DNA from 3 places in the Kitasatospora sp. NPDC088548 genome. Region 2 is predicted to be linked to each of the others. Evidence: riboswitches for the same ligand, from Rfam matches in the RefSeq annotation. Region 2 holds a riboswitch; each other region holds the start of a gene.
What was found. A riboswitch is a leader RNA that binds a small molecule or an ion and turns the genes downstream of it on or off. The one in region 2 is predicted to bind cobalamin.
Positions count from the first base shown of each region.

Region 1: another riboswitch for cobalamin. It lies ahead of ACIP82_RS21420 (ribonucleoside-diphosphate reductase subunit alpha); the one in region 2 lies ahead of ACIP82_RS20785 (hypothetical protein).
Region 3: another riboswitch for cobalamin. It lies ahead of ACIP82_RS16735 (cobalamin biosynthesis protein); the one in region 2 lies ahead of ACIP82_RS20785 (hypothetical protein).

Region 1 is NZ_JBIVMI010000016.1:121,956-131,950, reverse strand. Features, by position in the region: gene ACIP82_RS21435 (glycosyltransferase family 2 protein) at 1-29, shown strand, start outside; gene ACIP82_RS21430 (glycoside hydrolase family 26 protein) at 35-1,144, shown strand; gene ACIP82_RS21425 (glycosyltransferase family 39 protein) at 1,141-2,841, shown strand; cobalamin riboswitch at 2,914-3,045, shown strand; gene ACIP82_RS21420 (ribonucleoside-diphosphate reductase subunit alpha) at 3,233-5,638, shown strand; gene ACIP82_RS21415 (ribonucleotide-diphosphate reductase subunit beta) at 5,638-6,654, shown strand; gene ACIP82_RS21410 (DUF397 domain-containing protein) at 6,717-6,941, opposite strand; gene ACIP82_RS21405 (helix-turn-helix transcriptional regulator) at 6,944-7,801, opposite strand; gene ACIP82_RS21400 (ATP-binding protein) at 8,032-8,463, shown strand; gene ACIP82_RS21395 (hypothetical protein) at 8,460-8,732, shown strand; gene ACIP82_RS21390 (hypothetical protein) at 8,985-9,176, shown strand; gene ACIP82_RS21385 (DUF6879 family protein) at 9,160-9,687, shown strand; gene ACIP82_RS21380 (helix-turn-helix domain-containing protein) at 9,684-9,995, shown strand, end outside.
Region 2 is NZ_JBIVMI010000015.1:187,141-197,135, reverse strand. Features, by position in the region: gene ACIP82_RS20805 (ABC transporter ATP-binding protein) at 1-800, opposite strand, end outside; gene ACIP82_RS20800 (energy-coupling factor transporter transmembrane component T) at 797-2,026, opposite strand; gene ACIP82_RS20795 (hypothetical protein) at 2,037-3,143, opposite strand; gene ACIP82_RS20790 (prenyltransferase/squalene oxidase repeat-containing protein) at 3,140-6,016, opposite strand; cobalamin riboswitch at 6,119-6,258, opposite strand; cobalamin riboswitch at 6,311-6,435, shown strand; gene ACIP82_RS20785 (hypothetical protein) at 6,546-7,961, shown strand; gene ACIP82_RS20780 (adenosylcobinamide amidohydrolase) at 7,962-8,750, opposite strand; gene folP (dihydropteroate synthase) at 8,948-9,841, opposite strand.
Region 3 is NZ_JBIVMI010000011.1:150,846-160,840, reverse strand. Features, by position in the region: gene ACIP82_RS16760 (acyl-CoA dehydrogenase family protein) at 1-1,098, shown strand, start outside; gene ACIP82_RS16755 (phosphatidylserine decarboxylase) at 1,596-2,288, shown strand; gene ACIP82_RS16750 (CDP-alcohol phosphatidyltransferase family protein) at 2,275-3,153, shown strand; gene ACIP82_RS16745 (hypothetical protein) at 3,260-4,534, opposite strand; gene ACIP82_RS16740 (alpha/beta hydrolase family protein) at 4,965-6,080, opposite strand; cobalamin riboswitch at 6,361-6,525, shown strand; gene ACIP82_RS16735 (cobalamin biosynthesis protein) at 6,624-7,613, shown strand; gene ACIP82_RS16730 (cobyric acid synthase) at 7,610-9,154, shown strand; gene ACIP82_RS16725 (putative cobaltochelatase) at 9,151-9,995, shown strand, end outside.

The DNA.
Region 1 (9,995 bases), on a different contig from region 2:
TCCAACCGCGCCCCACGGAAGCTGTGTGATCGCCATGTCCGCCCACCCCCGACGGGCCGGCCGGTACCGTCGGCTGACGCTCCCACTGCTGACGGCCGCACTGCTGCTCGTCACCGCCTGCGGCCCCGAGGACCCGGGCTTCGCGATGCAGGACACCGAGGACCTCGCCCAGCCCGCGCCGGCCGCCGCCGCCACCCCCGCCGCCGCCACCCCCGGCGCCGCCACCCCGAACGCGTCGGGCGCCCCGAGCGCGCCGGCGAAGCCGAAGGCCGTCCCGGTCGGCGTCCCGTACGACGTCACCCCGCTGCTCAAGCCGGCCGGCAAGTACCTGGGCGCCGCGCTGCCCGACGTGCCCGGCTCGATGGACGCGCTGGCCCCCTACACCGCCGCGATCGGCAAACAGCCGAACGTCCTGGAGTACTACGCCCACTGGCGGGGCGGCTTCGACACCGCGGGAGTCCGCCGGATCTACGAGGCCGGGGCCCTGCCCTACATGGCGTGGGAGCCGCTCGACCACTCGCTGGCGGGGATCGCGGCCGGCGAGACCGACGACTACGTCCGGGGCGTGGCCAAGGCCGTGGCCAGGCTCGACCTGCCCATCGCCGTCAGCATCGCGCACGAGATGAACGGCGACTGGTACCCGTGGGGGCGGCAGGCCGCCAGCCCTGAGGACTTCGTCGCGGCCTGGCGCCACGTCCACGACATCTTCGACCGGGCCGGCGCGACCAATGTCATCTGGGTCTGGAGCCCGAACATCACCGACCCCGCGCCCAACACCCGGCTGGCGCCGTACTACCCCGGCGACACCTACGTCGACTGGGCCGGCATGACCGGCTACTTCACCCGCACCGGCCCGAAGACCTTCGACACCCTGTACGGGCCCACCATGGCCGAGATCCGCACCTTCAGCAAGAAGCCCTTCTTCATCAGCGAGACCGCCTCGGAGCAGGGCAAACGCCAGCGCGCGGACATAGACCAGCTCTTCTCCGGCCTCGAAGCGCACGACGACGTCATCGGCTTCGTCTGGTTCAACATCGTCAAGCGGGCGGACTGGCGCGTCGAGGCCGTCCCGGACACCCTCGCCGCCTTCAGGCAACGCGTGGCCGACCCCCGCTACGGCTTCGACATCAGGAACCCACGATGAGCGCGGCCTCCGAGCCACCCCTGACCCCGGACAGCCCCGTCCCTGCCCCCGGCGGCACCGCGACGCGCGCCGGGAGCAGCCGCCCCCGGCCGGACGCGGACACCCTGCCCCGGCCCGCCGCCGAGCGGGGCACCGCCGCCCCCGAGGACGACAACCAGGCCGTCGAGCTGGCGCCGTACACCATCCCGCAGGTCCCCGCGATCGGCTGGGACCCGGCCCCCAGCCCCCGGCGCCGCTGGATAGCCCGCGGTCTGCTGCTCGCCGTGCTGATCGTCCAGGCCGCGCTCTCGCTGCGCCTGCTGGCCGCCGCGCACCCCGACGAGGCCGCGACCATGGTGGCCGGCCGCCAGCAGCTCGCCCACCTGCTGCACGGCACCGCCGTCACCTCCGACCTGGTCGGCCGGACACCCGGCTCGCCCTGGCTGTACCCGCCGCTGGCCGGCGCCGCCGCCAACGCCAACGGCATCTTCGGCGCCCGGGTACTCAGTCTCTGCTTCGCCCTGCTGACCACCGTGCTGCTGTACTCGCTGACCCGCCGGCTCTTCAACGAGCGGGTGGCCATCTGCTCCATCGCCGCCTACGCGGTGGTGCAGTCGACCGTCGTCGTCGGCTTCTACGCCGCCCCCGAGGCGCCGGCCGTTCTTCTGGTCGCCCTCGCGGCCTGGATCACGGTGTTCACCGCCCGCCGCCCGGTGGCCCTGGTCCTGCTCGCCGCACCGGCCGCCGCCCTCGCCTGCGCGGTCGCGTACGCCTCGACGCTCGCCATGCCCGCCCTGGCCGCCCTCGCGCTGGCCACCGCCTGGCCGCACCGGCGGCTCGGCCCGGCCGCCCTGCGCGCGCTGCTGCTCGCCGCCGGCACGGCCGGCGCGCTGCTCCCCTTCGGCGTACTCGGCACGATCGCGGGATGGTCCCCGGCCCGCGGCCAGGCCGGCCGCACGGTCGGCGGGATCCTCCTGGACACCGTCCAGTGGGGCGGCCTGTTCACCGTCCTGGCGGTGGCCGGCACGATCGCCTACGTCCGCCGCGAGCAGATGCACGAGTCCCCGGAGAACGGCGGCGTCACCACCACCCGGGCCCAGCGCGCGCTGCTGGGCACCGCGCTGACCGCCACCGCGCTGCTGGTCCCGGCGATCCACCTGGCGCTGGGCTCCTCCGGGGCGATGTTCCGCCACCTCGGCTTCGGGATGCTGCTCGCCGCCCCGCTGGCCGGGGTCGGCCTCACCCGGCTGGTCGGCGCGCACTTCCGCCACCCGCAGCTGGGCATCCTGGTGTGGGTCGCCCTGCTCGCGCTGGGCCTCGAACAGTCCGCGCTGCGCTACCAGAACGGGCCAGACTCCGGGCGGCTGCTCGCCGTCCTGCGGGTGCACGCCGAACCACAGGGCCGCTACCTCACCGAGGTCGACGGACTCGCCGAGTACTACCTGGGCACCGTCAGTACACCTGAGCAGTGGGTCTCGGCGCGCAACGGGACCGACTACCGGGACGCCGCCGGGGTGCAGCACCACGGCGACGACGGCAGCGCGGCCGCCATCCGGGACGGCTGGTTCACCATGGTCGTCCTCGACAGCACCGCGCCGGCTGCCACGGACCGCGCCCTGGCGGCCGCTCTGGCCGCCGGCGGACAGTACCGGCTGATCGCCCAGTTCACCTCGCCGACGGGCGACTCCAGCACCTACAAGGTCTACCTGAAGCACTGACGCCCCGCCGAGCCTGTCCGGGCTCGCGACACGACGGCCACAACATATGGTGCCGCCACAGTCGACCGCCACTAGATGTATGCTCACTCCTGCTGTCGACGCAGGGGAACCCGGTGCGAGTCCGGGACTGCCCCGCAGCGGTGTGCGGGCCTCTGGAAGCAGGGCCCGCGAGTCCGAGTACCTGCCGGCGGCGTGCCACCGGCCTCCCCGCAGAGGCCCCGAAGCACTGCACCACGTCCGGGCCTCGCGGGCGGGCCGGGGATGACACTGTCGCGCGACGCCACCGGGCGTTCGCGCCGTGCTCCCCTGCCCCGAACGGTCCGGCACCCCGATGCACCGACGCCGATCGCCGCCAGGAGAGAGCGCCTTGACCACCGCTGCCTCAGCCACCCTGCCCGCCCAGGGTTCCAGCTTCGCCCCCGTCGACCCGACGGTCTCCGACCCCGGCGGTGCGCTGCTCCGGCTGCTGACCGACCGCAGCGCCGATCTCCCCCAGGTGGACCCCGGCCATGTCGCCGCCGCCGCGCTGCGCGGCCGCCACGCCGGCTCGGACTTCGCCGAGCTGCGCGGGCTGGCCGTGGACGCCGCCGCGTCGATGATCGCCGAGGACCCGCAGTACTCGAAGCTGGCCGCGCGCCTGCTCGCGCTGGAGATCGTCGACGAGGCGGTCAGCCAGGGCTCGGTCTCCTTCTCCGCCTCGGTCGCGGTCGGCCACGCCGAGGGCCTGATCGGCGACACCACCGCCGCCTTCGTCGCCAAGCACGCCGCGACCCTGGACGCGCTCGTCGACCCGCGGGGCGACGACCGCTTCGAGTACTTCGGCCTGCGCACCGTGCAGTCCCGCTACCTGCTGCGCCACCCGATCACCCGCAAGGTGGTCGAGACCCCGCAGCACTTCCTGCTCCGCGTCGCCAGCGGCCTGGCGGTCGGCGACAACGAGCAGTCGGTGCGCGAGGTGGCCGAGCTGTACGGCCTGATGAGCCGGCTGGAGTACCTGACCTCCTCCCCGACCCTGTTCAACTCCGGCACCCGGCACCCGCAGATGTCGAGCTGCTACCTGCTCGACTCCCCGCTGGACAACCTGGACTCGATCTACTCCCGGTACGCCCAGATCGCCCGTCTCTCCAAGCACGCCGGCGGCATCGGCCTGTCCTACTCGCGGATCCGCTCGCGCGGCAGCCTGATCCGGGGCACCAACGGCAAGTCCAACGGCATCGTCCCGTTCCTGCGCACCCTCGACTCCTCGGTCGCCGCCGTCAACCAGGGCGGCCGCCGCAAGGGCGCGGCCTGCGTCTACCTGGAGACCTGGCACGCGGACATCGAGGAGTTCCTGGAGCTGCGCGACAACACCGGTGAGGAGGCGCGCCGCACGCACAACCTCAACCTGGCGCACTGGATCCCGGACGAGTTCATGCGCCGGGTCAACGCCAACGCCGACTGGTCGCTGTTCTCCCCCGCCGACGTGCCCGAGCTGGTCGACCTCTGGGGTGCCGAGTTCGACGAGGCGTACCTGAAGGCCGAGCAGTCCGGCAAGGCCGTCCGCACCATCCCCGCGCAGACCCTGTACGCCCGGATGATGCGCACCCTGGCGCAGACCGGCAACGGCTGGATGACCTTCAAGGACGCCTCCAACCGCGCCGCCAACCAGACCGCGCTGCCCGGCCGCACGGTGCACAGCTCCAACCTCTGCACCGAGATCCTGGAGGTCACGGACGACTCCGAGACCGCCGTCTGCAACCTCGGCTCGGTCAACCTCGGCGCCCACGTCGCCGCCGGCGCCACCGCCGACGACCTGCTGAACGCGCTGGACTGGGACCGCCTGGACGCCACCGTCCGCACCGCCGTCACCTTCCTCGACCGCGTGGTGGACATCAACTTCTACCCGACCCCCGAGGCCGGTGCCTCCAACTCCCGCTGGCGCCCGGTGGGCCTCGGCGTGATGGGCCTGCAGGACGTCTTCTTCCAGCTGCGGATCGACTTCGACTCCGCCGAGGCGAAGCGGCTCTCCACCCTCATCGCCGAGCGCATCATGCTCACCGCGTACGAGCGCTCCAGCGAGCTGGCCGAGCAGCTGGGCCGCCACGAGGCGTACGGCGAGACCCGGGCCGCCCGCGGCGAGCTGCACATCGACCACTTCCCGAGCGCCGCTCCGGAGTGGGCCGACCGCTGGGCCGCCCTGCGGACCAGGCTCGCCGAGACCGGCCTGCGCAACTCGCTGCTGCTGGCCATCGCGCCGACCGCGACCATCGCCTCGATCGCCGGCGTCTACGAGTGCATCGAGCCGCAGGTCTCCAACCTGTTCAAGCGCGAGACCCTCTCCGGCGAGTTCCTCCAGGTCAACCCGTACCTGGTGCGCGAGCTGAAGGAGCTCGGCGTCTGGGACCAGCAGACCCGGGACGCGCTGCGCGACGCCAACGGCTCCGTCCAGGACCTCAACTGGCTGCCCGCCGAGGTCCGCTCGCTCTACCGCACGGCCTGGGAGCTGCCCCAGCGCGCGCTGATCGACCTGGCCGCCGCCCGGATGCCGTACATCGACCAGAGCCAGTCGCTGAACCTCTTCATGGCCGCGCCCACCATCGGCAAGCTCAGCTCGATGTACGCGTACGCCTGGAAGGTCGGTCTGAAGACCACCTACTACCTGCGCTCGCGCCCGGCGACCCGGATCGCCCAGGCCGCCTCGGGCGCCGCCCGCGCCGCCGCCCCCGTCCCGGTGGCGTCCCCGACCCTCACGCCGGAGGAGGAGGCCGCCCTGGCCTGCTCCCTGGAGAACCCCGAGTCCTGCGAGGCCTGCCAGTAATGTCCGACGATCGCCAGAAGATGCTGCTCGACCCCGGCTTCGAGCTGACCCTGCGCCCGATGCGCTACCCGTCGTTCTACGACCGGTACCGCGACGCGATCAAGAACACCTGGACCGTCGAGGAGGTGGACCTGCACTCCGACGTCGCCGACCTGGCCAAGCTGAGCGAGGGCGAGCGCCACCTGATCGGCCGGCTGGTGGCGTTCTTCGCCACCGGTGACTCGATCGTCTCCAACAACGTGGTGCTGAGCCTCTACAAGCACATCAACTCGCCCGAGGCCCGGCTCTACCTGTCCCGGCAGCTGTTCGAGGAGGCCGTGCACGTCCAGTTCTATCTGACGCTGCTCGACACCTACCTGCCCGACCCCGAGGACCGCGCGGCGGCCTTCGACGCGGTGGAGAACATCCCCTCCATCCGCCAGAAGGCGCAGTTCTGCTTCAAGTACATGAACGCGGTCGACCACATCGACTCGCTGCAGACGAAGGAGGACAGGCGGGCGTTCCTGCTCAACCTGATCTGCTTCGCGGCGTGTGTGGAGGGGCTGTTCTTCTACGGTGCGTTCGCGTACGTGTACTGGTTCCGGTCGCGTGGTCTGCTGCACGGCCTGGCCACCGGTACGAACTGGGTGTTCCGCGACGAGTCCATGCACATGGACTTCGCGATGTCGGTCGTGGACACCGTTCGCGAGGAGGAGCCCGACCTCTTCGACGACGAGATGGCCAAGCAGGTGACGGAGATGCTGGAGGAGGCCGTCGAGGCCGAGCTCCAGTTCGCCCAGGACCTGTGCGGCGACGGCCTGGCCGGCATGAACACCGAGTCGATGCGGCAGTACCTGGAGGCCGTGGCGGACCAGCGCCTCGCGCGGCTCGGTCTGCCGATCCGGTACGGGTCGACCAACCCGTTCGGCTTCATGGAGCTCCAGAACGTGCAGGAGCTGACCAACTTCTTCGAGCGCCGGGTGTCGGCGTACCAGGTGGCGGTCGAGGGCTCGGTCGCCTTCGACGACGACTTCTAAAGAAGAAGACGAAACGACGCTGCCCCGCACGGCCTGTGGCCGTGCGGGGCAGCGCTGTTGGTTCAGAGGGACGGAAACTCCCCGCCCTTGACCCCGGCGAGGAACGACGACCATGCGTCGGCCGCGAACAGCAGCGCGGGCCCGTCCGGGTCCTTGGAGTCACGTACGGGCACAGCGCCGATCAGACCACTGGCCACCTCGATGCAATCGCTCTGTGCGCCGGAGTAGGAGGACTTGCACCACTCAAGTCCGGCAGCGGAAACAGACGGCAGGAACATACTCACCATTTCTAGACCTTGTCCTTTGCACGCTCGATGAGTGCGACCGATTCGGTGCGCGGCAGCGACTCCGCCAGAGCACGGCGAAACAGGTTGGTGTACTTGAACACTTCCTCCGGCTCCTCGATGTAGAGCGTGCTGAGGAGGCTGTCGACGTACACCACATCCGTCTCTGTCGCCTCGGGGAAGCTCAGGATGGCAACAGGGCCGAAGAGTGCAGCGTGAACGTCAGATTCCTCCGGCAGGACCTGGACGTTGATGTTCGGCTGTTCGGCACTCGCCATCAGGAAGTCGAGTTGCTCCCGCATGACCGACCGGCCACCAATCCGATGCTTCAGCACGGATTCCGAGAGAACGACCCACATGCGAAGTGGCGCCTCCCGCGTCAGCACTGCCCGCCGTTCCTGACGAACCTTCGTGAGCCGCTCGACCTGCTCCGCGGTCGCATCCTCTATCTGGGCACGGACCACCGCACGCGTGTAGTCCTCCGTCTGCAGCAGTCCCGGCACCAGGAACGTCTGGATGCTGTACATGTCCGACGCGTCGGATTCCAGCGCGATGTAGTCGGCATAGAGCGGCGACAGCGTGTCCGAGTAGCGGTCCCACCATCCGCGCAGACGACCTTCGCGCGACAGTGCCTCCAGCCTGCTGCGGGTCGCCGACTCCACCACCCCGTACAGGTCGAGCAGCAGCCGAAGATCCACCAACCGAATCCCTGACTGCGCGGCCTCGATTCGACTGATCTTGCTCTCGGCGCAGGCAAGCTGCCGAGCCGACTGGGCAATCGTCAGATCCGCTTCCGCCCGCAGCTCCTTGAGCGTTCGAGCCAGCCGTCGCTGCCGAACTGTCGGATTCCGGTTCACGGGCACCGTCGCGACCTCCCCACTTCTGTGATCTGCCAGTCTGCCCTCCCCTGCCACCCGACAACAATCTTTGACCGGTTCCAAAGTGGGGACTTGCACTTTGGAATCCCCCAGGAGCATGCTACTCAACGTAGCTCACCATTCGACACAGCGTGATGATTGTGGGCTCATCACCCGGGCATCCCCATGCCTTCTTCAGTCGTCTTCACCCCTCACCCCTCAGAGGTGGCGCCGCCATGCCTGAAACCGTCTCCCCCGCCCCCACCGAACACGCCTGCTGGCTCCCCCGGCACCGAAAGTCCGCCGGCGCGGCCCGCCAGGAGCTGCACCACTTCCTCGCCCACCACCAGGGCGTCGAATACCTGCTCTACACCGGCGAGTTGCTGCTTTCCGAGCTGGTCGCCAACGCCGTGCAGCACGCCCGTACGCCCCAGGGCCGCCTGATCCAGATCCGTTTCGGACTCTCCGAAAACCTCCTGCGCATCGAAGTCCACGACGCCGACAGCGAGAAGCCCGCGCTCCGAACCACCTCCACCTCCGACGAATCCGGCCGAGGGCTGTTCCTCGTCAAGGAGTTGGCCGCCCAGTGGGGCTGCTGCCCGCGTGCGGGCGGCATCGGCAAGTTCATCTGGTGCCACATCTCCGCCCCCGCCGAGGCCGCCGCGTGAACGCCGTGCGGGCCGAGATCACCGGCATCATGCTCCCGACCGTCTTCCCGAGCCTCGACCACGCGCTCCCCGTCCTCTGGGAGCACGTCCGAACGCGCCCGATCCGCGCGGCCCACCGCGACTTCATCCGCCTCTGCATCGGCCCCGGCGGCGGCGACGGTGTCGCCCGCTGCCTCACCCGCGGCGGCCTCTGGAGCATGACCCTCTGCATCGGCGAGCTCACCGACTGGACCGCCCACCCGATCACCATCACCACCCACCAGCCCTGAACTCCCCCGCCCCGCCCGCGCGCGGGGCCTGCACCTTGCTTCGACGCCGCACCACCACGGCCGAGCCACAGCCATCCGTTCCGGCGGACCCTTGCCCCCCGCAAGGGTCCGCCACAGAAGCGGCACCGTCGTAGCTGAACTTTTGAGTGCCTGTTCGAAGTTGAGCTGGTTTCCAGTATCGGAAACGCGAACCTCTTGCCTGCGCCCGGCTCAACTCGGGAGCATCGTCGGGAGACCGAGCGAGGAGACAACGTGGAGCTGACACGGCTTGTGGGTTCCTGCGACGAGGGCGAGTGCCCGACGCTCTACCTGACGGACCGAGGCACCCTCGCCGTCCAGGGCGAGCATCTGACCGAGCACGATCTTAAGATTCCGGCGCACGAGACGCTGGTCGAAATTCCCATCGAACTCGTTCGAAAGGCCATCCGTGACAACCTCATCTAGGACCCTCGGAGACTGGTTCTCGAATTTCAATCGAGAGGCGTTCCGGCTGGAAACGCTGGACGACTACAGCCAGTCCGGCGGAGTGGACGCCTATCACGCCTTCCTCGCAGGCGAGGAGCAACCGGAGGGCTACAAGTCCGCTGGCTGGGTCACGACCGTAGCCGATGCCACCCAGGCCGGTAAGCGCATGTATCGGGTGCACGTCCTCTCTCGCCCGCTCACGGATTACCTCCGGTTCGAGCTCGCGTGGGGATACCACCGCAACATGGCGGCTGGTGAAGAGTTCTTCATCCTCGACACCACAGGCCAGGAGAACCCTGTTCCCGAGGCGCCGGACTTCTGGCTCTTTGATGACGAGACCGTTGCCGAGATGAACTATGACGGCAACGGAAAGTATCGCGGAACTGGATTCCTCACCGGCAGCCGGATCGCCCAGTTCAAGGCATACCGTGACATTGCGATGGCGAAATCCGTCCCGTTCACGGAATGGTGGGCCGAACACGGCGAGTGAACAGAACACGGCTCGGGGCAGCACTGCGGGAACTTCGGCAGGCTTCTGGCAAGGAAGCCAAGGCCGTGGCCCGTGGCGCTGTCATGTCCCCGAGCAAGTTGAGCAAGATTGAAACTGGCAAGGTACCACCCACCGTCGCAGACGTGGAACGCATCCTTACGGCCATAGGCGTGTCCGACGAGGTCAAGGCCGAGTACATGGCCGCTGCGAGAGCCGAGGCCACGGAGACGACGGCCTGGCGCCTGATCCGACGTCTGGGGCACCACCGCAAGCAGCAGCAGATCAAAGCGCTGGACGACTCGACCGAG
Region 2 (9,995 bases):
TCCCTGAGCGGTGCGGCGGCCCGGCGGGCGTCGCGGACGGACAGCGGCAGCGGGTGCCAGCCGGCCAGCCGGCCGAGGTCGACGACCGGTGGCGCGATCGCCGTGCCGGTGAAGATCTCGGCGGGCGGTCCGTGGGCGACGGTGCCGTCACCGGGGAGGTAGGCGACGCGGTCGGCGTACTGGACGACCCGTTCCAGGCGGTGTTCGGCGAGCAGGACGGTGACGCCGAGGTCGTGCACCAGCCGGGTGACGGCCGCCAGGACCTCTTCGGCGGCGGTCGGGTCGAGTGCGGAGGTGGGCTCGTCCAGGACCAGGACCCGGGGGTGGGCGGTGAGCACGGAACCGATGGCGACGCGCTGCTGCTGTCCGCCGGAGAGCTCGTGCAGCGCGCGGTACCGCAGGTCGGCGAGGCCGAGCAGGTCGAGGGTCTCCTCGACGCGTTTGCGCATCGTCTCCGGGGGGATCGCCAACTGCTCCATGGCGTAGGCGAGTTCCTCCTCGACGGTGTCGGTGACGAAGCCGGCCAGCGGGTCCTGTCCGACCACGCCGACCACGTCGGCGAGTTCGCGCGGCGGGTGGTGGGCGGTGTCCCGGCCGTCGACGGTGACCCGGCCCGACAGGGTGCCGCCGGTGAAGTGCGGGACGAGGCCGTTGACCGCGCCGAGCAGGGTGGACTTGCCGGCGCCGGTGCGCCCGACCACCAGGCAGAGTTCGCCCTCCGGGATGTGCAGGTCGACGTCGCGCAGTGTCGGTGCGGCCGCGCCCTCGTACACCACGCCGACCTGGTCGAAACGGATCACTTGGTCACCTCGGTGTGCGTGCGGCCGCCGGTACGGCGGTCCCCGGTGGTACGGTCGGCGGCCCGCTGCCGGGGCACGGCCGGGGGTTCGGGTGTGCGGCCCGGGGGCGGGGCGATGACCCCGGCGGCACCGGCCAGCAGCAGGGCCAGCACGGGGACGACCGGCAGGCTCGGCCAGCTCAGCGGGTAGAGCGACGGGTTGAGGCCGGTGGCGTCGTACCCCACGGTGACGAACAGCAGGGTCGCGGCCGCCACTCCGCAGCCGGCGACGCCCCACTCGGCGGACCGCCACGGGTCCGGCCGGTAGGTGGTGCGGCGTACCCGTCGGCCGCCGAGCGCCAGGCCGGCCGCGCACAGCAGCGAGCCCGCGAGCAGGGCCGGCAGCCCCAGCGCGGCGGGGGCGGTTCCGTCCAGCAGCCCGTACACGCCCGCGCAGAGACCGATCATGCCGAGCAGCATCAGCGCGCCGGTGGCCCGGCGGGACGCGCGGGTGGCGGTGCCGGAGCGGCCGTAGCCCCGGGAGTCCATCGCTGCGGCCAGGTGCAGCGAGCGTTCCAGCGCGTCCTCCAGCACCGGGACGACGATGCTGCGCAGAGCCCGGATGCCCTTGCTCCGCCCGGCGCGCAACCGCCTCGCGCGAACCACCCGTTGGACGCTCTGCACCAGCTGCGGGGCGACGCTGATCGAGACCGTCACGGCCACGCCCAGCTCGTAGAGGGCGCCGGGGAGCACGCGCAGGGCCCGTTTGGGATTGGCCAGGGTGTTCGCCGCGCCGATGCAGCAGAGCAGGCAGGCGAGCCGCAGGCCGTCGGTGGCGGCCGAGAGGGTGGCCTCCAGGGAGACCGGGCCGCCGATCCGGATGCCCGCGTACCAGTCGGGGGTGGGGATGTGCGGGAGCGAGAAGAGCAGGTGGTCGTGGGGGGTGATGCCGGTGGCGAAGACGCACCGGAAGACCACCCGGATCGCCACCACGGTCAGGGCGAGCCACAGGTAGTACTTGAAGCCGCGGGCCCACGGGGCCTCGGTACGACGGGCGGTGACCACGTAGCCGAGGACGGCGAGCACCAGGAACAGGAGCAGCGGATTGGTGGTGCGGCTGGCCGCGGTGGCCAGGGCCAGGGCCCAGGCCCACCAGGCCAGCGGGTGCAGGTTGCGCGGGAGTCGCCCGGCCCCCGCGGCCCGCCCGGGGGCGGACTGCGGGGACCCGGTGCCGGGTCGGTCGAGCACGGTCACGGAATCACTCGGCCCGTCGGCGGCGGCGCGCGGCGATGACGGTGGCGGTGCCGAGGGCGGCCACGAGCACGACTCCGGCGACCACGGGCGCGATCGGGCCCGCGTCGTGCGGGGCGTCGGCGACCGGGGCGGCGTTCACCACGGCCGGACCGCCGGCGTCGGCGGACGGGGCCGGGGTCGCCGGGTCCGTGGACGGCGGTGGTGCGGTGTCGGTGGCCGACGGGGTGCCGGACGGAACCTGGGCAGGGGTCTCGTCGGGCGCGGGCACGGACGCGGCCGGATCGGGTGCGGGGGTGGTCTGCTCGGGCAGCCCGGCCGGCGGGATCGCCGGTTCGGTACGGCCCGTGCCTCCCGGGGTCCCGGCGGCGGGCGGACGTTTCGTGCCGCCGCCACCGGTGCCTCCGGTGCCGCCGGTGACCGAACCGCCGGACGTCCCCCCGGTGCCGCCGCCGCTGCCGCCACCGCCGGCGGTGCCGCCACTACCGGAGCCACCGCCGCCGGCCGAACCGGCACCGGCCGGCGGCCTGGGCGGCTCCGGGATGGCGTCCGCTCCGCCGCCCGGTGCGGTGTTGTGCGCGCGGACGGTGTCGGGCGAGAAGGCGGGACGTCCTTCGGTGCCCTCGATGTTGGTCCCGCCGAAGATCCACAGGTCGACGCTGCCGGGCTTCGGCCGATAGCTCATCGCGCCGAGCTGGCTGTACGACCAGGTGTTCTCACCCGGGTCCGCGTGCCAGTACGACCAGTAGGCCGTGGCGGGCGGTGTGAGGACGCACTTCTCCTGATCCGGGGTGGGGAACTGCTTGCCGCCCTGGTAGCCGCTGTAACCGATCCGGCAGATGAACGCCGGGCCGTCGTGCCCCGTCCCGGTGGTCTTCCAGCCCCCCTGGTTGAGCAGGGTGTAGCCGGTGGTGGGGGTGGTGCCGCAGGAGCGCAGCAGCGGGCCGCCCCACTTGCCGAAGTCGACGGCGAGCACCACGCCGGAGGTGGTGGTGCACTGTTCGATCGGCAGCGGGGCCGCCACCGCCGGGGCAGCCGCCACCCCGAGCCCGCCGAAGGCGAGGGCGAGCGTCGTGGCAACGGCCCCGAGCAGCCGGCCGGTCCGCCGGATCACCGGTGGCGCCCGGGTGCGGAGGCCGCGCGGCGGCGGGCGGCGAGGACGGCTGCGGCTCCGGCGCCGACCAGCAGCCCGGCGGCTGCCATCAGGGCCGGTGTGTCCGTCCCGGTGCGGGCGAGGCTGCCGCCGTCGGCCGTGCCGGGCACGCGGTTTCCGGGTACGCCGGGCTGGGCCGGGTATCCGGGGTCGCCCGGGACGGGCCCGCCGGACACACCGGGCGTCCCGGTGTCCGCGGTGGCCGGGGCGGTCGGGGCGGTCGTGGGTGAGCCGGTCGGGGCCGGGGATCCGGTCTCCGTCGGGGAGCCCGTCGGCGTCGAACTCGGCGTCGAACTCGGCGTCGCCGTCGGCGAACCGGTCGGAGTGGGCGTGCTGCCGAGGTCCCGCCGGAGGGTGCCGAAGGAGATCCCGGTGGCGCCGCCCACCGCCTGGGTGGAGGCCCGGACGTCCGAGCCGCGCTGTCCGCTCGTGGCGACGTTGAAGCCGCCGTCGCTGTTCTGCTGGCCGGCGAGGAAGTCCAGCGCCTTGGCGATCGGGCCGGCGTAGGCGCTCTGACGCAGCGTCATCCCCTGGATCGCGAGGGCGGCCGAGTTGGTGGAGTCACCGGCCGCGCCGGGGAAGCCGCCGTCGGCCTCCTGCTTGTCGGCCAGCCAGCCGAGGGCCTTGTCCACGGCCTGGGCGCCGTCGTCCCCGGGAGCGAGGGCGAGGGCCATGGCCGCCATGGCGGTGCTGTCCACGTCGGAGTCCCCGGTGGCGGGGATCAGGCTCGGCCAGGAGCCGTCGGCGTGCTGGAGGCTCTTCAGGTAGGCGACCGGCGCGGCGGCCGGCCCGGTCTCCCCGGCGCGCAGCTGGGCCATGATGCCGAGCGCCTGGGAGAAGACCGAGGTGGCGTAGGTGTAGTTGCCGGGCGCCGCGCAGCCGGTGTCCGGGTTCGTCTGGGCGCAGACCGCCGTGGCGAGGGCGGCGATCAGGTCGTGGCCGCCGAAGGCGCGCGGGTCGCGGCCGGTGATCTCGGCGAGCAGCGCCTCCTTGCCGATCGAGCCGCCGCCGGCGTACTCGGTGCCGATGCCCGTCCAGTCGTTGACGGTTCGGTCGCCGGCGTCCTTGCCCTGCTGGTCCAGGAAGTCGACGATCCTGCGCAGGGCCGCGTCGTCCGCGCCGGTGGCGGCGAGGGCGTAGGCGCCGTCGATGGTGAGGCCGAAGTCGGCGAAGGCCGGGAAGGCCTCGTAGTAGTGACCGTCGATCAGGCGTGCCGGGTCGGTCAGGTAGGCGCTGCCCTTGCCGAGATCGGGGGTCTTCCCGGGGTGCGGGCCGGGCGGCGCGGTCGTGGCCGCGTTCGGGTCGTGCCGGACGCCGGTCGGGTCGGTGCCGGTCAGGGCGAGGATGGCCTGTTCGGTGGCGTCCGGGTCGGACTCGGTGGTCGACTCGTCGGTGCCGAAGCCGCCGTCCTGGCCCTGCCGGGCGGCGAGCCAGGTCCTGGCGGCGGTCTGTCCGGCGCTCCGGCCGGTGGCCTTGAGAGCCTGGGCCACGCGGGCGGTGCTGCCGGTGTCGCCGCCCGCGGCGCCGGTGTAGGGGAGGTAGGAGCCGTCGGCCTGCTGGCTCGCGGCCAGTTGGTCGGCGGCCTTCTTCGCCGTCTGCTCGAAGCCGCCGGCCTTGCGCAGGGCGAGAACGGCGAGAGCGGTGCCGGACGGATCGGACTCGCAGTAGTCGCCCGCCACGATCATCGCTCCGGCGATGCCGCCGTCGGCGCACTGGAGCGCCGTGAACCGGGTGAGCGCCGAGGCGGGCGGAGCGACCTCGGCCCGCTGCAGGGCGATGACGCCCAGGGCCTGGACCCAGGGCGAGGCCGCACCGTGGAAGTCCCCGGCGGCGGTGCACTTGCCGTTCTCGCCGGCCGAGGCACAGACGTGGTCGGTGAGCGCGGCGATCAGGTCGCGGCCGCCGAAGGCACGGGGGTTGCCGCCGGTGCTCTCGGCGACCAGGGCCAGCAGCGCGGCGGCCCTGGCGTCGGGCTTGGCGGACGGCCCGTCCGGGAGGAGGAACGCGTCGGTGTGGGCGGCGAGGTAGGCGAGGACCTTGCGCAGGGCCGGGTCCTCCGTCCCGGCGGCGGCGAGGGCGATCGCGGTGAGGGACGTCCGGGGGAGGTCGGGGCCCTCGAAGGCCCAGTTCTCCATGTGGTCGCCGTCGACGAGCCGGCCGGCCAGCCAGGCGGCCGCCGCGACGGGGTCGCCCGCGGCGGGCGACGGGCCGGTCGGGCTCGGGGACGCCGAGGGGGAGATGGAGGCCGAGGGGGACGGACCGGCGCCGTTCTCGGCGCGGACGGAGTCCGGGGTGAAGGAGGGTGCCCCGCTGGTGCCGCCGATGTCGGTGCCGCCGTACACCCAGGCCTCGACCTCGCCGGGCTTCGGCTTCTGGGTGGCGGCGCCGAACTGGCTGTAGGACCAGGTCTGCCGACCGGGTTCGGCGATCCAGTACGACCAGTACGCGGTGGCCTGCGGGGTGTTGACGCAGGGCTCCTCGGCGGCTGTCGGGTACTGGGTGCCGCTGTTGAAGGTGCCGTTGCCGAGCCGGCAGATGAACGCCGGGCCGTCGTGCTCGGTGCCGGTGGTGGTGAAGCCGGCGTTGTGCAGCAGGTTCATCCCGGTGGTGGGGTGGGCGTCGCAGCCGCGGACGACCCCGCCGCCCCAGTGGCCGAAGTCGACGGCGACGATCGCGCCGGTGGTGGCGGTGCACTCCTCGATCGGGTCGGCGGCCGCGGTACCGGGGTGGCCGAGCAGGACCGTACCGCCCGCGGCGGCAGCGACGGCGCCGGTGGCCAGCAGGGACGTCAGACCCCGGGCTCTGTGACGTGTGCGCGTGCTGTTGACCCTCACCGGCGACTCCCTGATCGGTCGACGGGGTGTCACGGCGCAGCCGACGGCTCCCCGGCATGGGGACCGTCCCGACCGCGTCGTAGTCCTCGACGACGCAAGTGCTTCTGAACAGGCCCTCGGCGCAGGCAGTCCGGCTCATCCGCCCGGAGGGGCGGATCTACGGTTGCGGGTCAGCGCCGGAGTTGGACCGGCTTCCCCTACTGCCGAGGATGAAAAACGGTTCATCAGACCACGCTCCCGCGTCGGCCGTCAATGAGTCGTCATGTCGTCTTGGACACCTCGCCGGTGGCAGCACCGTGCGGTAGCGTCCCCGGTGGCCGAGCGGGGGAACCTGGTGCGATTCCAGGGCTGACGCGCAACGGTATGGGGCGGTTCCGCCGTCCCGAGCCCGAATGCCCGCCCGGCCACGTACCACCGGCGAAAGCCTGCCCACGCGATCCGGGCGGCGGCCGCTCCGGCCGCCGAACTCCCGAGGGAGCCCCGGGGCCCGGAGCCGGGTCGGCGCCCGTCACTCCAAGGAGCCCGCCCCGTGTCGTCCCTCCTCTCCTCCTCGCGCGTCTCCTCCGCGGTGGCCGTCCCGATAACGGCCGGCGCCCTGCTGCTCTCCGCCGTCCCCGCCCACGCGACCGCCACCCCGGCCCAGACAGCCACCTCGAAGAGCACCGGCGTCACCTATCTGAAGTCCCTCCAGGCCGCCGACGGCAGCTACGTCACCGGCGGGGGCCTCTCCGACGAGTGGGCGTTCAGCGCGCTGGCGGCCGCCGGCACCGCCGCGGCGGACGTGGCCCCGGGCGGCGACGCCACCAGGAACGCCCGCCTGGTGTACCGCAACCAGCTCGCCGCCACCACCTGGCCGAGCGCCGCGCCCGTCGTCACCGACTACGAGCGGGGCGTCCTCAACGCCTACGCCGCCGGGATCGACCCCGCGCGCGTCGGCCCCGGCCGCAACCTCATCGCGGACGTCGCCGCCTACTGGCAGACCGCCGAGCCCGGTTACTACGGCCCGTCCGCCAACTTCAACGGCACCGTGTTCGGCCTGCTCGCCCTCGGCGGCGCCAGGACGCAGAGCGGCGCCCAGCGGGTGCCGCAGGCCCTGCTCGACGCCTCGGTCACGGCGGTCCGCGCCAACCAGCACAACGACGGGGGCTGGAACTTCGGCAAGGCCGCCGGCGATCCGGCCGCACTCGCCCAGGCCAGTGACATCGACATGACCGGCGCCGCCATGGCCTCGCTGTGCAGCAGCGGCGTGCCCGGCACCGACCCCGCGATCGTCGCCGCCAAGAACTTCCTCAAGGGCAAGCTCGTCGCCTCCGGCGCCTTCAACTCGATGTTCGGCGCCAACACCGACTCCAACGGCTGGGCCGTCTCCGGTCTCAACGCCTGCGGCATCAACCCCCAGGGCGCCGACTTCACCAGCGGCACCGGCAAGACCCCGGTCGACTTCCTGATCTCCCAGCAGTTCAAGCCCGGTGGCGGCTTCAAGTACCTGCCCACCGACACCGCCCCCTCCCCCTACGCCTCCGTCGACGGGCTGCGTGCGGTCGCCGGGGCGGGCTTCACCGCCACCCCGCCCACCCCGACCACCGCCGGGGAGCCGACCTGGGCCACCACCGGTTCCTTCACCGCCGGCACCGCCGCCCGGCTCGCCCTGGTCGTCGACGACGGCACCGGCTCGCCCAGGGTCTGCGCGGTCACCGTCACCCCGACCGGCACCACCACGACGCTCGGCGCCGTCCTCGACGCCGCCGGGGCGGCGACCCCGGGCGGCTGCGTCACCGCCGTCACGCCGTCCTCCGGCAGCGGCACCGTCACCGCCGTCAACGGCACCGCCAACAGCGGGACTTCCAGCTGGAAGGTGAGCATCGACGGCGCCGCCGCCACCGGCGCCGCCCGCAGCACCGTGATCAGCGTCGGCGACACCGTCTCGCTGCGCTTCGGCAGCTGATCACCGCGCGCCGGACAGCACAAAGGTCCTGGCGCACTCCGGAGTCGACCGCGCATGGCCGGGCACGGCCCCCCGTGCCCGGCCTGTGCGGTCCCGCTCGGCGCCCAGCGTGACGGCCTCGTGGACGGCGCGGGCGGCCCGGGCGCCCCACCGGGAGCGCGGGCCGCCGAACGGCTCGGGCACCTGGCCCGGACCGGCTCGGCGGACCGCCACGCACACCGCGTCCGACGGCGTCCCGGAACAGTCGTACCCGGCCTCCACCAGCGCCTGGACCTTCGCCTCGGTCGCCGTCGCCAGCAGGTTGACCAGACCGGCGTCCGACACCGCGGCGGGCACCACCACCAGGATGTTGATCGTGCCCGGGAATCCGGCCCCGGCCTCCGCGGCCGGGTCGGGGGCGGCCGCCCAGGCCGGCACCCCGATCCCCGTCGTCACCACCGCGGTGACCCCGCCGTCGCAGGCCCAGGTGAAGTCGTCCACCCGCGCGGCGGTCATCAGCCCGGCGCCGGGGCCGCTCAGCCCCAGCCCGGTGGCCAGCCCGGCGAGGTGGCGGTCCGGGTCCATCCGGCCGCACCCGGGCCTGACCTGTGCGTTGACCACCCACTCCCGCTCGCCGAGGCCGCCCCCGAGCACCGCGCTGCTGAGCATCCGCCAGCCTGGACCGGCCCGCCACAGCAGAAGGTGCCGGCACTCACCGTCCTCGAACCGGCAGGACCGCTCGACCTCCACCGCCCCGCCGGTCCGGCCGACCGGTTCGGTGAAGGCCGCCTTCTGCTGCGGGAACGCCATGGAACGGGCCGCCTTCGGGTGAGTTCGGGTGAGTTCGGGTGAGAGTGAGCCGGGCCTGGCTGGGCCGGAGCCGCCGGCGGCGTCACGCGGGCGGGCAGCGCGAGCCGTCCGGCCGACCGGAAACCGGGCGACAAGAGTACCGACCGCCCGGGTGCGCGGCGGCGCCGGGCCCGCGTGCACCGGGCCCGGGCGGCTCGTCACCGGGTCGGCGCACCGGCCCGGACGGGCATGCCGGCGAGCGCCCGGCGCAACGCCGCCTCGACGCGGACCGCGTCCGCACTCGCCGACACGTCATGGACCCGAACCGCCCAGGCACCCTTCGCGGCGGCGAGGGCCGAGACGGCTGCCGTAGCGGCGTCGCGCTCCCGGGCGGGCCGGGGCTCGCCGGTCGACGGGTCGGCGAGCAGCGTCCCGAGGAAGCGCTTGCGCGAGGCCGCCACCAGGACGGGACGGCCGAGCCGGGCCCAGGCGTCCAGGCGGGCGAGCAGCGCCCAGTCGTCCTCCCGTCCCTTCGCAAAGCCGAGCCCGGGATCGACGATCAGCTGGGCGGGGTCCGCTCCGGCCGACACCATGGCGTCCAGCTGCCGCGCCACCTCACCGACCACCTCGTCGACCACGTCCTCGTAATCGGCCAGGCCGTCCATCGCGGCGGAGTGCCCGCGCCAGTGCATCACCACGAAGGGAACCCCCGTCCTCGCCGCGACGGACACCATCAGGGCGTCCGCGCGACCCCCGCTGACATCGTTGATGATCCGCGCGCCGGCCTCCACCGCCGCCTCGGCCACAGCGGCCCGCATCGTGTCCACGCTGACGGTCACTCCCCGCGCCGCCAGCTCCCGGACGACGGGCAGCACGCGGCGCAGTTCCTCCTCCAGGGGCACCCTGGCCGCCCCGGGACGGGTCGACTCACCACCGACGTCCACCACGTCGGCTCCCCCGGCGGCCAGTTCCAGGCCGTGGGCGACCGCCTTGCCGGGATCCAGCCACAGACCACCGTCGGAAAAGGAATCCGGGGTGACATTGACGATGCCCATCACCCCGCAGCGACCCCAGTTCTCCACACCGGTGAGCGAGTACTCGTACGCGTCCATGAGGTCATTGTGCCGTGCCCGGAACCCACTGTCCGCAGCACCCTCGCACAAATTCCGCACCGCACTCCCGAACAGCCGGTCCGAAGCCCGGGAGCTCCCTCCGGAACGGGCGTCCCGGCGGGCCCGCGTATCACTAGGTGGACACCCGCATGGG
Region 3 (9,995 bases), on a different contig from region 2:
CTGGAGCACCGGGACGAGTACCCGACCGCCATCGTCGAGGGGATGAGGCAGCTCGGCCTCTTCGGCCTCACCATCCCCGAGGAGTACGGCGGCCTCGGGGAGTCGCTGCTGACCTACGCCCTGGTGGTGGAGGAGATCGCCCGCGGCTGGATGTCGGTATCCGGAATCGTCAACACCCACTTCATCGTCGCGCACATGATCAACGCGCACGGCACCCAGGAGCAGAAGGACTACTTTCTGCCGAAAATGGCGGCCGGCGAGATCCGCGGCGCCTTCTCGATGTCCGAACCGGGCCTCGGCTCCGACGTTTCCGCGATCTCCACCAAGGGGGTCCGGGACGGCGACTGCTACGTCCTCAACGGCCAGAAGATGTGGCTCACCAACGGCGGCACCTCCACCCTGGTCGCGGTGCTCTGCAAGACCGACGAGGGCGGCAGCACCCCGTACAAGAACATGACCACCTTCCTGATCGAGAAGACGGCGGGCTTCGGCCCGAACCCGTCCGTCCCCGGCCTGACCGTGCCCGGGAAGATCGAGAAGATGGGATACAAGGGCGTCGACACCACCGAGCTGGTGCTGCAGGACGTCCGCGTCCCGGCCGACCGCGTCCTCGGCGGCGTCCCGGGCCGGGGCTTCTACCAGATGATGGACGGCGTCGAGGTCGGCCGGGTCAACGTGGCCGCCCGCGGCTGCGGCGTCGCCCGCCGCGCCTTCGAGCTGGGCGTCTCCTACGCCCAGCAGCGCTCCACCTTCGGCAAGAAGATCGCCGAGCACCAGGCGATCCAGTTCAAGCTCGCCGAGATGGCCACCAAGGTGGAGGCCGCCCACCAGATGATGGTGATGGCCGCCCGGAAGAAGGACGGCGGCGAGCGCAACGACCTGGAGGCGGGGATGGCCAAGTACCTCGCCTCCGAGTACTGCAAGGAGGTCGTCGAGGACGCCTTCCGCATCCACGGCGGCTACGGTTTCTCCAAGGAGTACGAGATCGAGCGCCTCTACCGGGAGGCCCCGATGCTGCTCATCGGTGAAGGTACTGCGGAGATCCAGAAGATGATCATCGGACGCCGGCTGCTGGAGGAGTACCGCATCGCGGAGTGACCCCCGGGCGGGGGACGCGCCGAGCGGGGGTCTCCCCGGGCAGGCGACTCAACCGACCCGGTGACGGCCGGTCGACGGGCGTGCGGGCCCGTCCCGGCACCGCGCCGTGCCACCAGGAACCCCGGCCTGGTCCGCCGGGAGTCCGGCACGGCCTTCCGGAAGCGGCCGCAGGGCGTACAACTGCTGTCACACGCCCGGCGGCCGCTTCCGCGCGTCCGCGACACGCCCTTGGCGGTCCCCGGTTCCTCCGGGACGCCCGTTGAGACAAGAGTCACCGGCCTCGTCAGGACCCTTGGGAACCGGACCGGGGCGAGCTACGGTCGTACACACAGAAGGCGCGCGAACGCCGCGCACAGGACACATGAACGAGCAGGCGGGTTGCCCACCCACCGTGTGCTCCCGATAGCATCCACCGGGACAGCAGCCGTCCCTTTATTACTCGATCCCCGCGGTGGCCCCCGTCCAGCGGCCATGATCCCCCGCGACAAAGGTCTTCGATGCCCATCAGCCCGTCCCCTCACACCTCCGTCCCGGAAGGCGATGCCCTCGCCGCTCCGACGGCCGGTCGGCGACCCCGCGTGACCATCGCGCGCGGAGCCACCCCCTGGTTCGTCCCCACCCTCGCCACGGCCGCCGTGACCACCGCGCTCACCCGGCGCAGCGGCAAGTGGGCCCTGGCGGCGGTACCCGCCTGCGCGCTCGGCGCGGGCATGCTGTGGTTCTTCCGCGACCCCGAGCGTGAGATCGGCACGGGCAGAGTGATCTCCCCCGCCGACGGCGTGGTGCAGAGCATCGACGCCTGGCCGGACGGCCGCACCCGGGTCGCGATCTTCATGAGCCCGCTCAACGTCCACGTGAACCGCGCGCCGCTGCCGGGCACGGTCACGTCGGTCGAGCACGTGGCGGGCGGCTTCGTGCCCGCGTTCAACAAGGACAGCGACCAGAACGAGCGGGTCGTCTGGCACTTCGACACCGAGCTCGGCGACATCGAGATGGTGCAGATCGCGGGGGCCGTGGCCCGCCGGATCGTGCCGTACGTCGAGGCCGGAACCAAGGTCGAGCAGGGCGATCGGATCGGTCTGATCCGGTTCGGGTCCCGGGTCGACACCTACCTGCCGGCCGGCGTCGAGGTCGGCGTCGAGGTCGGCCAGAAGACCACAGCCGGGGTGACGCGCCTTGACCGTGACTGATCCTGAGACGATCGTCGGCCTGGACGACGAGGAGACGGTTCTGCGCCGCCGCCGCTGGGCGCGCGACCGCGAGCTGCGTGCTCCGCGTTCTCCGCAGCACCTGTCCACCGCCGACTTCCTGACCCTGGGGAACGCCGTCTGCGGCTTCCTGGCGATCTACTCGATCACCACCGGGGTCCTGGTCCCGCACATCACCAACCCGGACGTCGCTCCGGACCGGCACAGCGCCGCCACCGCGGTGACGCTGCTGCTGATCGGCTCGATGTGCGACCTCTTCGACGGGCTGGTGGCGCGCAAGCTGCGCTCCTCCGCCCTCGGGGCCGAACTCGACAACCTGGCCGACCTGATCAGCTTCGGCATCGCGCCGGCCTACTTCGTCGCGGTCTGGGGCATGGTCTCGCCGGGCTCCGACAGCCGGCTCTCCGCCCTGATCGCACTGACGGTCCTGCTGTCGGTGGTGCTGCGGCTGGCCCGCTTCTCGGCCGTGAAGATGCGCCCGGGGGTGTTCCAGGGCATGCCCTGCCCGATGGGCGCCATGACGGTGATCGCCATCGTGCTGCTGGACCCGCCGTTCCTGCCCGGCCTGCTGGCCATCGCGGGCACCGCGTACCTGATGATGAGCCGCATCGAGTACCCGAAGCCGCAGGGGCTGCTGGCCACCGCCACGCTCTGCTGGATCGTGGTCTCGATCGGCTGCCTGGCGGCCTGGGCGACCGGCCTGCCCGGCGGCGACATGCTGCTGCACATCGGCGCCTTCGCCCAGATCACGCTGGCCGCGATGGCTCCGCTGCTGGTCATCCGCCGCAAGGTGGGCCAGAAGGTCGGCGACGTCCGCGCCCGCCGCGCGGAGTCCCGGATCGGCTGACCGGCCGCACGCGCGACCGCATGACGGAGGGCCCGGATCCACTGGATCCGGGCCCTCCGTCATGTCCTGGGCCCTGAGCCCTGGAGCCTGGGGACCGCCGGCCGGGTTACGCCCCGCCGCGGTGGACGCTGAACGCCGAACGGCGGGCCGCGCGGGCCACGCCCGGGTCCGGGTGGACACCGGAGACGGCGGTCAGCACCGAGGCGGCCCGGGGGTGCCCGGACTGCCTGGCGCGGGCGAACAGCCGGACCGGGTCACCCGCCGAGGCGCCCTCGACATGGCCGACCAGCAGATCCGTCTCCCCGTGGTCGAGTACGGCGGCGGCGGTGTCCACCCAGAGCCAGGCGGCGTCCTCCGCGCCCAGCACATCGGCCGGGGAGACCCCCTCGTCCGACTGCTCGGCCAGCCAGAGCAGCGCGTACGGGCGCAGCACCGGCTCGTCCACCGCGGCGCGGACGGCCTGTTCGGCGGTGCTGCCGGCCACCCGGAGCGCCTCGAAGGCCAGGCCGCGGACCAGCGCGTCGTCGCCCTGGGCGGCGTCCAGCAGCTCGGCCACGGCCCGGTCGGCCGGACGGGCGGCGACCCAGGCGCGGAACTCGGCCCGGGCCGGGCCCGGCGAGTAGTCGGCGCAGGCGTTGAGCAGTTCGAAGGCGCTCTGCTCGATGTGGCCGGCGGCGGTCTGCGCGACGGTGCAGATCTCCTCCAGCTTGGCCCGCACCGCCCAGTGCCCGAGCGGCGAGAGTTCGGCGGCCTCGTCCCGGCGGACCACGGCGCCGACGGCGGCCAGGCCGTCCAGCATCCAGTCCAGGACGGCGGCGACGTCGGACGGCGCGGCCGGGGTGTCGATCTGCGGCTCGCGGCAGGTGCCGCGGACGGCGGACACGGCGGAGGCGGCGTGCGGGATGGGCGAGAGGCCCAGCGCACCGGCGCCACCGCCGACCCGGCGCTCGTCCAGGCCCCGGCGCAGCAGCTCCAGCAGTTCGCTGTCGGCGACCGGGCCGGCCACCAGGTGCAGGAAGGAGAGCAGCTGCGGCGCCTGGTCGACGGCCTGCCCGGCGAGCACCGCGAAGACGCCGCGCAGCGCGGCGGGCGGGACGGGGGCGAGCAGCGTCCAGGCGTCGAACAGCGCCGACCAGCCGCGGACCACGGCCTCGTCGTCGTGCTCCCAGGCGTGCAGGCGCCAGCCGGGGGCGGCGCCGCCGTCCCTGGCCTCGACCAGGCCGACCAGCAGGGCCTGGCCCCAGGCCCGGGCCGCGGCGCCCACCGTCATGGCGAGTGCCCGGCCGGCGGCGCGGGCGTCCTCGGGGAGCAGTTCGCCGCGCTTGTCGACCTCGGAGAGTTCGCCGGCCCAGCGGGCGATCCGGACGGCGTCGACGAGCATCCGACGGGCCAGCGGAGCGAGCTCGGCGGGGGCCGGGAAGCCCTCCGGTACGGGGACCCGGCCTCGGCCGGGAGCGGGTGCGGGGCCTCGTCGGCGGGGTACGCCGGGAGCGCCCGGCCTGATGCCGGCGGGGCGGTGGGCCGTTCCGGGGAGACGGGTCACCGTCGCACCGGTACCGATCGTCGGCGGGAGCGGGGCATCACGGTCGCGCGGGTTCCGAGACGTCACGTCGAGCAGTCTTCCCCTTGTACCGGCCTTCTGTCACATCCGGTTGGCCACGGACTCCGGAAGGGCGGTCGCGGCGGGTCGACAAGATCGGGCAACAGAGGCCAAACCGCCTGGCCGGATCTGCATGACGCGAACACGCCAGGTCAGAGCGGTCGGCCGGCCGGGCCGGAGGGAGCTGCCGGACGGCCGGCCGGAGCCGTCGTCAGAGCAACGGCGTGAGCCAGCGGCGCAACAGCTCTTCATAGCGGTCGGGGTCGGCGTTCCAGAGGGCGGCGTGGTCGGCGCCGGGGAAGGCCTGGAGGCTGACCAGGTCGAAGCGGCGGTCGGCGAGCCGGGCGGCGGCCCGCCAGGGCGCCACCGGGTCGTCGGGGCTGTGCAGCACCATGGTGGGCACCCGCAGGTCGGTGCCCTCGGCGAGCCGCGCGAAGTCGGCCAGGTCCACCCCGGTCCGGCCCTCGGCGGCGAGCGCGCCCGGCCCGGCGGCCGTACGGCCGAACCCGGCCCGGGTGGCGCCCCGGCGGGCGAAGACCGGCCGGTCGAGCACCGGGGAGTCCAGTACCAGGCCGCTGATCGCCGAGGTCCAGGCGGACCGGGCGGCGGTCTGCAGCACCATCGTGGCGCCGAGCGACCAGCCGTGCAGCACGACCCGGCCGGCGCCGCTGTCCAGGGCCAGCCGCACTGCCGCCTCGACGTCCCGCCACTCGGTCTCGCCGAAGTCGTCGAGGCCGTCCGGCGCGGCCGGCGCGCCCCGGTCTCCCCGGTAGGTGACGGCGAGGGCGGGCAGACCGAGACGGTGCAGCACGGGCAGCACCGGGAGCGTCTGCTGCCGGTCGGCGCCCGGGCCGTGCACCAGGATCACCCAGGTGCCGCGTTTGCCGTCGAGCCGCCAGGCGGGCAGGGCGCCCAGCTCGCCCTCGGCGGCGGTCTCGGCGTAGGGCAGGCCGAGCGCGCCGGTCGGGTCGCCGAGGTGGACCCGGGGGGTGAAGCGGACCTCGGTGCCGGGCGTCAGGGCGCCCCGGTCGGCGCGGACCAGTCGGCGGGTGACGCCCTGTTCGTCGGCGTGCAGGATCTCGTCGACCACCGCGTGGCCGCCCTCGTCCCACTCGACGGCCCAGCGGCCGGGGCGGGTGCTCTCCGGGCTGCGGGTGAAGGTGGCCCGCCCGACGGCCAGGCTCCGCACCGTGACGGGGCCCGCCTGCGGCCGGGAAACGGCCGCCGGGTGGAGCATCCGCTGGACGGCCCTGCGCCCGGCCAGCAGTACGGCGGCCCCGGTGCCGACGGCGGCGGCCGCCACGGCGGCCGCGGTTCCCCAACGCATATCGCTCCCCGCTCTGTTGATCGCGGACTGGGCACCCACCAGTCCACTCGCGGGACCGGACCGGGGCCACCGGGCATGGGCCGACCGGGTGTCACGCCGGACGGGACAGCGGGGGCCGCGGCCTCCACCTGCGGCCGGGCGATCGCGCCCTCTCCGCACCCCCGCGACACCGACCCGCGGAGGCGGCGCGCGGGCGGGCCGTGTGACCAACCCCTCCGTGACCTTGGTTGACTCCCGGTTCGGCCGCGTGATGGGATCCTTCAGCCAAACGGAGGCATGCAGAGGAAGCCGGTGCGAGTCCGGCGCGGTCCCGCCACTGTCACCGGGGAGCACGCTCGGATCAATTCCCTCCTTGCCCGCCAACAGGCAGGAGGGGCCCATCGGCGGGCCGTCAGAAGCCGCTGGAGGCTCCGGGGGTGTGTCGGACCCGGAAGCCAGGAGACTCTCGCCGCCGGTACGTCGATCCAGGGCGCGGACCCTGAGTGAGGACACGCACGCGATGCAGGCTGCCCCGACCGCCCGCCCCCTCTGCCGCCCTTCGCCGTGCGCCCGCTGACCCGCGCGGCCGCCTTCGCGCTGGGCGCCGTCGCGGGACATCTCGCCGACGCCCGCTTCGCCGATCCCCGGCGCGGCCACCCGGTGGCCGCCTTCGGCAGCGCGGCGGGCCGGCTGGAGAAGACGCTCTGGCGCGACGACCGCGCCGCCGGCACCGCCTACACCGCGCTCTGCGTGGGCACCGTCGCGGCCGGGGCGGTGGCCGCCGAACGCGCCCTGGGCCGGCGGCCGCTCGGCCGCGCCGCGCTGACCGCCGCCGCGACCTGGACGGTGCTCGGCGGCACCTCGCTCACCCGGGAGGCCAGGACCATCGGCCGCTCGCTCGCCGCGGGCGATCTGACGGCGGCCCGGGAACGGCTGCCGCATCTGTGCGGGCGCGACCCGAGCGCGCTGGACGAACAGCAGATCGCCCGCGCGGTGGTCGAGTCGGTCGCCGAGAACACCGCCGACGCCGTGGTGAACGCCCTGGTCTGGGGCGCGCTCGCGGGCACGCCCGGGCTACTGGCGTTCCGCGCCGTCAACACGCTGGACGCGATGGTCGGCCACCGCTCGCCGCGCTACGCCCGGTTCGGCTGGGCCTCGGCCCGGCTGGACGACGTGGCGGGCTGGCCGGGCGCCCGGCTGACCGCGCTGCTCACCGTGGCCGCCGCGCCCGAACCCCGGACGGCCTGGCGGATCTGGCGCCGGGACGGCTCCGCGCACCCGAGCCCCAACGCGGGCCAGGCCGAGTCCGCGTTCGCGGGCGCGGTCGGCGTGCGGCTGGGCGGCACCCTCGCGTACGGGGAGCGGGTGGAGCACCGGCCGGTGCTGGGCGGCGAGCTGCGGCCGGTGACGGTGGAGGACATCGAGCGGGCCTGCCGGCTCTCCCGCCGGGTGGGCCTGCTGGCCCTGGGCACGGCCGTCGCCGGGCACGCGGCGGTCCGGGCCGCCACAGGAAGCCGGACCGTCCTGGGACGGAAGAAGAGGAGGAGCGCATGAGCAACGCACTGCTGGTCGCCGGGACGACCTCGGACGCCGGCAAGACCGTGGTCACCGCGGGCATCTGCCGCTGGCTGGCCCGGCAGGGTGTCCGGGTGGCGCCGTTCAAGGCGCAGAACATGTCGCTGAACTCCTTCGTCACCGCCGGCGGCGCCGAGATCGGCCGCGCCCAGGCGATGCAGGCGCAGGCGGCCCGGGTGGAGCCCGAGGCGGCGATGAACCCGGTGCTGCTCAAGCCGGGCGCGGACGGCCGCAGCCAGGTCGTGCTGCTCGGCCGCCCGGTCGCCGAGGTGGGCGCGCTGGACTACCGCGAGCGCAAGCCGGTGCTGCTGGAGCGGGCCCTGGAGTGCCTGGCGGACCTGCGCAGCCGCTACGACGTGGTGGTCTGCGAGGGGGCCGGGTCGCCCGCCGAGATCAATCTGCGCGACCGGGACATCGCCAACATGGGTCTGGCCACCGCCGCCGGGCTGCCGGTGGTGGTGGTCGGGGACATCGACCGCGGCGGGGTGTTCGCCGCCATGTACGGGACGCTGGCGCTGCTGTCCGCCGAGGACCAGCGCCATGTGACGGGCTGGTTCGTCAACAAGTTCCGGGGCGACGCCCGGCTGCTGGCGCCCGGGCTGGAGATGCTGGACCGGCTGACCGGCCGCCCGGTGCTCGGCACCCTGCCGATGCTGCCCGGGCTCTGGCTGGACGCCGAGGACTCGCTGGACCTGTCCACCGTGGTGGACCGCGCCGAGGGCCGCGGGCCGGTCGGCGCGGACGTGCTGCGGGTGGCCGTGGTGCGCTTCCCGAGGCTGTCCAACTTCACCGACGTGGACGCGCTGGCGCAGGAGCCCGGGGTGCTGGTCCGCTGGGCCACCCGGCCCGAGGAGCTGGCCGACGCCGACCTGGTGATCCTGCCCGGCACCCGGGCCACCGTCGCCGACCTGGCCTGGCTGCGCGAACGTGGTCTGGAGCCGGCCCTGAAGGCACGGGCCGCCGCCGGGCGGCCGGTTCTCGGTGTCTGCGGCGGCTACCAGATGCTGGCGCGCGGCATCGTGGACGAGGTCGAGTCCGGGGCCGGCGAGGTGGCCGGGCTCGGGCTGCTGCCGACGCGTGTCCGGTTCGGGGCCGCGAAGGTGCTCGGCCGTCCGGTCGGCGAGGCGTACGGGCAGCGGGTCGAGGGGTACGAGATCCATCACGGTGTGGTGGCCGTCGAGGGGGGAGACCCCTTCTTCTCCGACGGCCGGGGCCGCGCTCTGGACGGCTGCCGGGTGGGCGCGGTCTGGGGCACGACCTGGCACGGCGCACTGGAGAACGACGGGTTCCGTCGCGAACTGCTGCGCGAGACCGCCGAGTTGGCTGGCCGGGCGTTCGTTCCCGCGCCGGACACCTCGTTCGCCGCGGCGCGCGAGGCCCGGCTGGACCGGCTGGGGGACCTGATCGAGGAGCACGCGGACACCGACGCGCTGTGGAAGCTGATCGAGGGCGGGGTGCCGGCCGCGGGGTCGCTGCCGTTCCTGCCGCCCGGAGCGCCTGAGGAGGCCGACAAGGCATGAGTGACGTCCGCTACCCCTTCACCGCGATCGTCGGTATGGCCGACCTGCGGCTCGGACTGCTGCTCAACGCGGTCTCCCCGGCCGTCGGCGGCGTGCTGGTGCGCGGCGAGAAGGGCACCGCCAAGTCGACCATGGTGCGCGCGCTGGCCGGCCTGCTGCCGTCCATCGCCACCGTCGACGGCTGCCGCTTCGCCTGCGACCCGGCCGCGCCCGACCCGCAGTGCCCGGACGGCGCGCACGCCGGCGCCACGGCCTCCGGCCGTCCGGCCCAGCTGGTCGAGCTGCCGGTCGGCGTCTCCGAGGACCGGATCGTCGGCTCGCTGGACCTCGAACGGGCGCTCGCCGAGGGCGTCAAGGCGTACGAGCCGGGGCTGCTGGCGCGGGCGCACCGGGGCGTGCTCTACATCGACGAGGTCAACCTGCTCCAGGACCACGTGGTGGACCTGCTGCTGGACGCCGCCGCGATGGGCCGCTCCTACGTGGAGCGCGAGGGCGTCTCGGTGCGGCACGCGGCCCGGTTCCTGCTGGTCGGCACGATGAACCCGGAGGAGGGCGAGCTGCGCCCGCAGCTGCTCGACCGGTTCGGCCTGACCGTGGAGATCGCCGCCACCCGCGACCCGGCGGAGCGCGCCGAGGTGGTCCGCCGCCGCCTGGCGTACGACGCCGACCCGGCCGGGTTCGCCGCCCGGTTCGCCGAGGACGAGCGGGCGCTCGCCGAACGGATCACCACCGCACGGGATTTGCTGCCCAAGGTCGAACTGGCCGATGTGGCGCTGCGTCAGATCACCGCCGTCTGCGCGGCGTTCGAGGTGGACGGGCTGCGGGCGGACATCGTGATGGC